2 regions of the Amycolatopsis sp. FU40 genome follow, and region 1 is predicted to be linked to the other one. Evidence: riboswitches for the same ligand, from Rfam matches in the RefSeq annotation. Region 1 holds a riboswitch; the other holds the start of a gene.
The links. A riboswitch is a leader RNA that binds a small molecule or an ion and turns the genes downstream of it on or off. The one in region 1 is predicted to bind thiamine pyrophosphate.
Positions count from the first base shown of each region.

Region 2: another riboswitch for thiamine pyrophosphate. It lies ahead of L3Q65_RS29355 (thiamine ABC transporter substrate binding subunit); the one in region 1 lies ahead of thiO (glycine oxidase ThiO).

Region 1 is NZ_CP091381.1:6,869,702-6,873,100, reverse strand. It holds gene L3Q65_RS32245 (threonine/serine dehydratase) at 1-86, opposite strand, end outside; gene L3Q65_RS32240 (hypothetical protein) at 242-1,021, shown strand; gene thiE (thiamine phosphate synthase) at 1,046-1,711, opposite strand; TPP riboswitch at 1,742-1,847, shown strand; gene thiO (glycine oxidase ThiO) at 1,844-2,929, shown strand; gene thiS (sulfur carrier protein ThiS) at 2,929-3,129, shown strand; gene L3Q65_RS32220 (thiazole synthase) at 3,132-3,399, shown strand, end outside.
Region 2 is NZ_CP091381.1:6,275,877-6,279,275, forward strand. It holds gene L3Q65_RS29350 (iron ABC transporter permease) at 1-1,071, opposite strand, end outside; gene L3Q65_RS29355 (thiamine ABC transporter substrate binding subunit) at 1,047-2,114, opposite strand; TPP riboswitch at 2,146-2,257, opposite strand; gene L3Q65_RS29360 (4a-hydroxytetrahydrobiopterin dehydratase) at 2,282-2,572, shown strand; gene L3Q65_RS29365 (GlxA family transcriptional regulator) at 2,956-3,399, opposite strand, start outside.

The sequences.
Region 1 (3,399 bases):
AACTGGCGCAGCAGCGGGGTGTGCACCGCGGTGCCCTTCAGCCGTCCGGCCGCGGTTTCGATGTCGGAGATCGTCACGAGGTGCATGAGACGAGTATGTCAGGAAAGTGTGAGCTTTAGTCTATCCATTGTGGACAGTCAACGTGGCGTCCCTCACGCCGGGGCAACGAAGGGAGCACCTCAGGCGACTTAACCGTTGAAGAAACAGGGAACAACGGCTGGGAAACGATCAGATCGGAATCATGAGCGAGGAGCAGAAGGAAACCGCGGAGGACAAGAAGAAACTCCGCATGACCTCGGTGCTCGCCGCGGCGCTCGCGGCGGTCACCGCCGCGTTGCTGGGTTCGACGCTGGGGGTCGCGGGAACAGTCATCGGCGCCGGGGTGGCCAGTGTGGTCAGCACCGTCGGCGGCGAGTTGTACCTGCGGTCTTTGCAGCGCACTCGCGATGCCGCCCGGAAGGCTATGGAGACGGCTGCTCGGCGCAGCCGAGGCGCGCTGGTGCCGGTGGAGGCGGTGCGGGAGTCCGCTTCCGGGGACGGGGCGACGGTGCATGTCGACGCTGATGTGGCGAACATGCCTACGGTTCGGTTGCGTCCTACTGGGCCGGATGCTTCCGACAGCCTGGGCGAGAAGCTTCGGAAGATGCGGTGGCCGTTGATCATCGCGTCCAGTGCGGTGGCGTTCGTGGTTGCGTTGGTTGTGCTGCTGGGGCTGGACTGGACGACTAAGGGGAATGTGTCCACTGGGTTGATTCCCCGGCAGCCGGACACGAGCCAGCACCAGGACGATCACCCGGACAACACGCCGAGCACCCAGCCGCAGGTGCCGCCGAGCGGGGAGTCCCGGTCGGGTAATCCGACGTCATCGCCGACCACGGTGCCTAGTGCTCCGGCGTCTTCGCAGGCGACTCAGCAGACTCAGCCTCCGTCTTCGTCCTCGAAGCCGTCGACTAGTTCGCAGGCGCCCAGCACCAGCCAGACGCCTACCGCTCCCGCGGTCCCCTCGAACGCGAACGAGTAGCCCGCCGCCTGGCGCCAGCGGGCTTTACCGCAGCTGGGCTCGCAGGGTCTGCGCGGCGGCTTTCGGGTCTTCGGCCTCGGTGATAGCCCGGACAACGACGATGCGGGTCGCGCCCGCGTCCAGTACCTCGGGCAGCCGGGTCTCGTCGATGCCGCCGATGGCGAACCAGGGGCGCTGCGTGCCACTTGCCGCAGTGGCCCGAACCAACTCCAACCCAGGTGCGAACCTGCCCGGCTTGGTCGGAGTGGGCCAGCAGGGGCCGGTGCAGAAGTAGTTCACGCCAGCCTCGGTGGCGGCTGCGCTGGCCTGCTCCTCCGAATGGGTGGATCGGCCGATCACGACGTCGTCGCCCAGGACCCGGCGGGCCAGCGAAACCGGGATGTCGTCTTGGCCCAGATGCAGGACGTCAGCGCCTACGGCTAGCGCCACATCTGCTCGGTCGTTTACCGAGAGCAACGCTCCGTGGCGGGCGCAGGCCTCTGCCAGGACCTCTAGCGCGGCGATTTCCTGCTTCGCTTCCAGGGGAGCGCCGCCGGTCTTGTCGCGTAGCTGGACGATGTCCACGCCGCCGGCCAAGGCCGCGTCGGCGAACTCGGCGAGGTCGCCTCGCGAGGTGCGGGCGTCGGTGCACAGGTACAGGCGCGCGTCGGCTAGCCGGGTGCGAATTTGGTCTCCGGTCAAGGCAGGCATGGCGGTGACGTTACCCGCGCGCTACGGTGTGGGAGTCCGCACGGGAGCCCGAGGCACGGGCTGAGAGGGAGCTGCCGCTCCGACCGTGGAACCTGATCCGGGTCATGCCGGCGCAGGGAGCGTGATTCCACTGTGAACACCAGCACCACAACCGTCACTGTCGTCGGCGGCGGCGTCATCGGGCTGTCCGTTGCCTGGCGCGCGGCCGCCCGGGGATGGCGCGTCACGGTCGTCGACCCGGATCCCGTGCACGGCGGGGCGTCCTGGCTCGCCGGCGGGATGCTCGCGCCGGTCACCGAGGCGTGGCCGGGCGAGGAAGCCGTGCTCAGCCTGGGGGAGGCGTCGCTGCGACGCTGGCCCAGCTTCGCGCGGGAGCTAGTCGCCGAAGGGACCGATCCCGGGCTGGCCGAGCACGGCACGATCGTCGTCGGCTTCGACAGCGCCGACGCCGGGCACCTCGACATCCTCGTCGGGTACCTGCGCTCGCTCGGCCGCGACGTCGAGACGCTCACCGGGCGCGAGGCGAAGCGGCTCGCGCCAGGACTCGGCTCGGTGCGCAGCGGCCTTCATGTGCCGGGCGATTTAGCCGTGGACAACCGGAAACTGCTTACCGCGCTGAGCGAAGCGGCTACGAAGCGTGGGGTCGAGTTCCGCCGCGAGCGGCTCGAGAGCCTCTCCGAAGTGTCTGGTCCGGTGATCCTCGCCGCAGGTGCGTGGACCGGGCAGCTGCATCCGTTGCTGGAGCACGCCGTACGCCCCCTGAAGGGCGAGATTCTGCGACTGCGTCCGCGTCGTGGCTGTCTGCCGCCTCCGCCGTACACGGTGCGCGCGATGGTCGAAGGACGGCCGATCTATCTGGTACCGCGAGAAGACGGCGAACTGGTCCTTGGCGCGACGCAGTACGAAGCCGGTTTCGATCAGGCTGTCACCGCGCGCGGCGTACGCGAGCTGCTGGAAGGCGCGGAACGTATTCTGCCCGGCATCACGGAGTACGAGCTGGTGGAACTCGCCGCCGGACTGCGTGCCGCGAGCCGCGACGCTTTGCCGTACATCGGCGAAGTGAGCGAAGGCGTGTACGCGGCGACAGGACATCACCGCAACGGTTTGCTGATGGCGCCCGCGACTGCGGACGCTGTGGTCGCGTGGCTGGCCGGCGAAGCCCCGCCGCCGGAGGTCGCTGCGGCGACGCCCGCCCGTCTCGAGAAGGAGCGAGTCTGATGGAGATCAAGGTCAACGGCGAATGGCGGGAATTCCCCGACGACAGCACCGTTTCCGCGGTCCTCGACGCGCTGGGAGCGGAACGCCGGGGCGTGGCCGTCGCGGTCAACGGCGAGGTCGTGCGGCGTGGCGAATGGGAAGAAGCGGTCGTGCCGAAGGGCGCGAGCCTCGAAGTGCTGACCGCGGTTCAAGGAGGTTGAGCATGGACGACCTGATCATCGGCGAACACAAGCTGTCGTCGCGATTGATCATCGGCACCGGTGGCGCGGCGAATCTCGAAGTGCTGGAACGAGCGCTGGTCGCGTCGGGCACCCAGCTCACCACCGTGGCGATGCGCCGCGCCGACGCCGAGGGCGGCTCCGGGGTACTGGAGTTGTTGCGGCGCTTGGACATCGAGCTGCTGCCCAACACCGCGGGCTGCCGGACGGCGGCCGAGGCCGTGCTCACCGCCCAGCTGGCCCGCGAGGCGC
Region 2 (3,399 bases), 590 kb from region 1:
CGCCACCAGCACGACGCTGGCGATCAGACCGACGGCCATCGCCAGCAGCGTCGCGTCAGTGGCCGCAGCGAGCGAGTTCTGTGCTGCGATCCAGCCTGACACCTGCAACGCGTCGTTCTGCCCGACGGTGTTCAGCGCCCGGTATCCGGCGAGGCTCCATCCGTCCGAGCTCGATACTGATTCGACGAGCAGCGAGACGATCGGCGTCAGCAGCAAACCGAGCACCACGACCGCGGCACCGACCGTCCACCACTCCCCGCCGCGCGGCCGACGCGCGGTGACCTGCGCGGACCGCAGCTTCACCGCGTTCTCCCGCTTCCGGCGCGCCATCGCCCCGAGCACCAGCGCCGCGACCACGGCCGCGAACTGGATCAGCGACAGCGCGGCCGCGCCGGAGAGGTCCAGCAGGTCGACCGTCCGCAGGTAAATCTCGGTCTCGAGCGTCCGGTAGCTCCCGCCGCCGAGGATCAGCACCACACCGAAACTGGTGGCGCAGAACAGAAACACCACCGCGGCAGCGGATGCGACAGCCGGGCCGAGCGCGGGCAGCGTCACCGATCGGAACGCTCGCCACGGCGACGCTCCGAGCGCCCGCGCGGCCTCGGTCGCTCGCGGATCGAGGTGCGCCCACAGGCCAGCAACCGTGCGCGCGACGACGGCGACGTTGAAGAAAGCGTTGGCCAAGACGAGCGGCAGCACGCCGCCGTCCGGCCAGATCGCCCGGAAAGCCAAGCCGACGACGACCGTCGGCAGTACGAACGGGACCAGCACGATCGTCCGCGCGAGCCCGACCCCGGGCAACCGCACCCTCGCCAGCAGGTACGCCACCGGCAGCCCGGCGAGCACCGCGACCACGGTCGACGCGGCCGCGCTGGCCAGCGTGAACCCGGCGAGCCGCCACGTCCGCGGGTCGCCGAGCACGGTGTCGACGCCGCCCGCGGAGAACCCCCGGCCGACGATCGCGACGACCGGCCAGGCGAAGAACACCACCAGGAACGCGACCGGCAGCAGGCCGAGCAGCGTGAGCCCGATAGTGCGCGCGGGGATCACGCGCCCATGAGCGAGCGCCATTCCCCGATCCACTTCTCCCGGCCTGCCTGCACCTTGTCCGCGGGCATCGTGGCCGGTGCCTGCGGCAGCGGAGCCGCGGTGGCCCAGCCAGCGGGCAGTTCGACGCCCTGGCGCGCCGGGTAGACGTACATGTTCGCCGCGACCGTCGTCTGGAACTGCTGTGACAAGAGGAAGTCGACGACCTTCTGCGCCTGCGGGATCTGCTTGCCGTTGGTGAGCACGCCCGCGTACTCGACCTGGCGGAAACAGGTGTCGAGCAGCGCCTTGGTACGCGGCTTGCCGTCCTCGCCGAGCTCGGCGGCCGGCGACGAGGCGTAGGACACGACGATCGGCCGCGGCCCCTTGCCCGACGAGCCGGAGAAGTCCTTGGTGTAGGCCTCCTCCCAGCCGCTGACGGTCTTGAGGCCGTTGTCCTTCAGCTTCTGCCAGTAGCCCTGCCAGCCGTTCTCGCCGTACTTCGCGACCGTGCCGAGCAGGAAGGCCAGCCCCGGCGACGCGGTAGCTGGGCTCTCCGCGACGGTCAGGTCCTTGTACTTGGGGTCGGCGAGGTCGTCGTAGCTCTTCGGCTCCGGAAGGCCCTTGCTCGCGAAGTACGCCGGGTCGATGTTCACGCAGACGTCGCCGAGGTCGACCGCCGCCAGCCGGTGCTGCGGGTCGACGGAGTAGCGCTGCGGGCCGCGGTCGGCCTCCGGGCTGGTGTAGGGCTGAAAGACGCCCTCGCTGAGCGCACGCGACGCGAAGGTGTTGTCGACGCCGTACGCGACGTCGCCGATCGGGCTGCCCTTGGTGAGCACGAGCTTGTTGGTGAGCGCGCCGGCGTCGCCGGACTTGAGGATCTTGAGCTTGATCCCGGACTGGCGCTGGAAGGCGTCGAGCACGTCCTGCGGTGCGGCGAACGAATCGTGCGTGACCAGCGTGACGGTGGGCGTCTGCTGATCCTGGCTCGCGGACGAGCCGCCCGAGTCGCCGCTGGACAGCGAGCAGGCGCTGGCGAGCATCGAGACTCCGGCGAGGCCTGCCACCGTGCGGACGGTCCGCGACATCATTCTTCCCCTCCTGCACTGCGCCGGATGAGGGAGAGCGATACGGCCTCCCTACGCCGGCATGATCCGGATCCAGGTGCGAACGGTCGCGGGTTGACAGCCCGCCTCTCAGCCCGGCGTACCGGACTCCCGTGGCAATGCCGCAGCGTAGCCGACACCATGGAGTGATGACGCAGCTATTGAACGACTCAGCGGTGGAGCAGGCCCTCGGCACCGTCCCGGAGTGGCAGCGCGAGGACGCCGTCATCGTGCGGACGACCGAACTCCCGTCCTTCCCGGCGGCGATCGAGGTGGTGGACCGGGTGGCCGAACTCGCCGAGGAAGCCGACCACCATCCGGACATCGACATCCGCTGGCGCACCCTGACCTTCCGCCTCAGCACCCACTATCTCGGCGGGCTCACCGAACGCGATTTCGCGCTGGCCCGCCAGATCGACGAGGTCCTCGCGGCTCGCTGACCAGGTGTGATGTCGGCAACCCTGGCAACATGCACGGCCCCTTCGCGCGTCTTCCGGAGAGACGCTCAGGAAGGAGGCCTCATGGTTCAGGCACTCGTGGTGGGAATGGGTTCGTTCGGCCTCATGGTGGCCGCCGCGGGAGGTGTGCTGTGGCACACCGCGCGCAATCGACGTGACCTTGATCACAAGCGGTAACAGTGAGCTAGATCAAGGCGCTATCCCAGCGGTAATCATCGGCACTCGCCCCGCTAGGACCCGCCATGAACAGCACATCCGCCCAGCTCACCGCCGCACAGCGCACGTGGGTCGCGGTGTTCTCGACCGCTGTCGTCCTCTTGTCGATGGTGGTGCTCGGCCTGCTCGGCTGAGCGTCACGGCAGCGGTCAACCGATCCGGAACCGCTCCCGGTATTCGTTAGGCGTCGTGTTCAGCGTCCGCCGGAAAGACCGGTTCAACGTCGACACCGTGCCGAATCCGCACGCCCCGGCGATCCGCGACAACGTCTCGTCGGTCGTCTCCAGGCGATGCCGCGCGGCCTCGACGCGCGCGTGCTCGACGTAGGCGGCAGGGGTCATGCCCAACTCCGCCTTGAACACGCGCGTGATCTGCCGATCCGTCACGTGCGCGTGCGCGGCGAGATCGGACACCGTCAGCGGGTTCGCCAGGTGAGCGGCGATGTACTGCCGCAGCTCGTCGACCCGCCGGGTCGCGGACGCGGGCTCCAACGACACGCTGAACTGGCTCTGCCCGCCAGGCCGCCGCAGGAACATCACCAGCTGACGAGCCACCCGCGAGGCTGATTCCGGACCGAAGTCGTCGGCTACCAG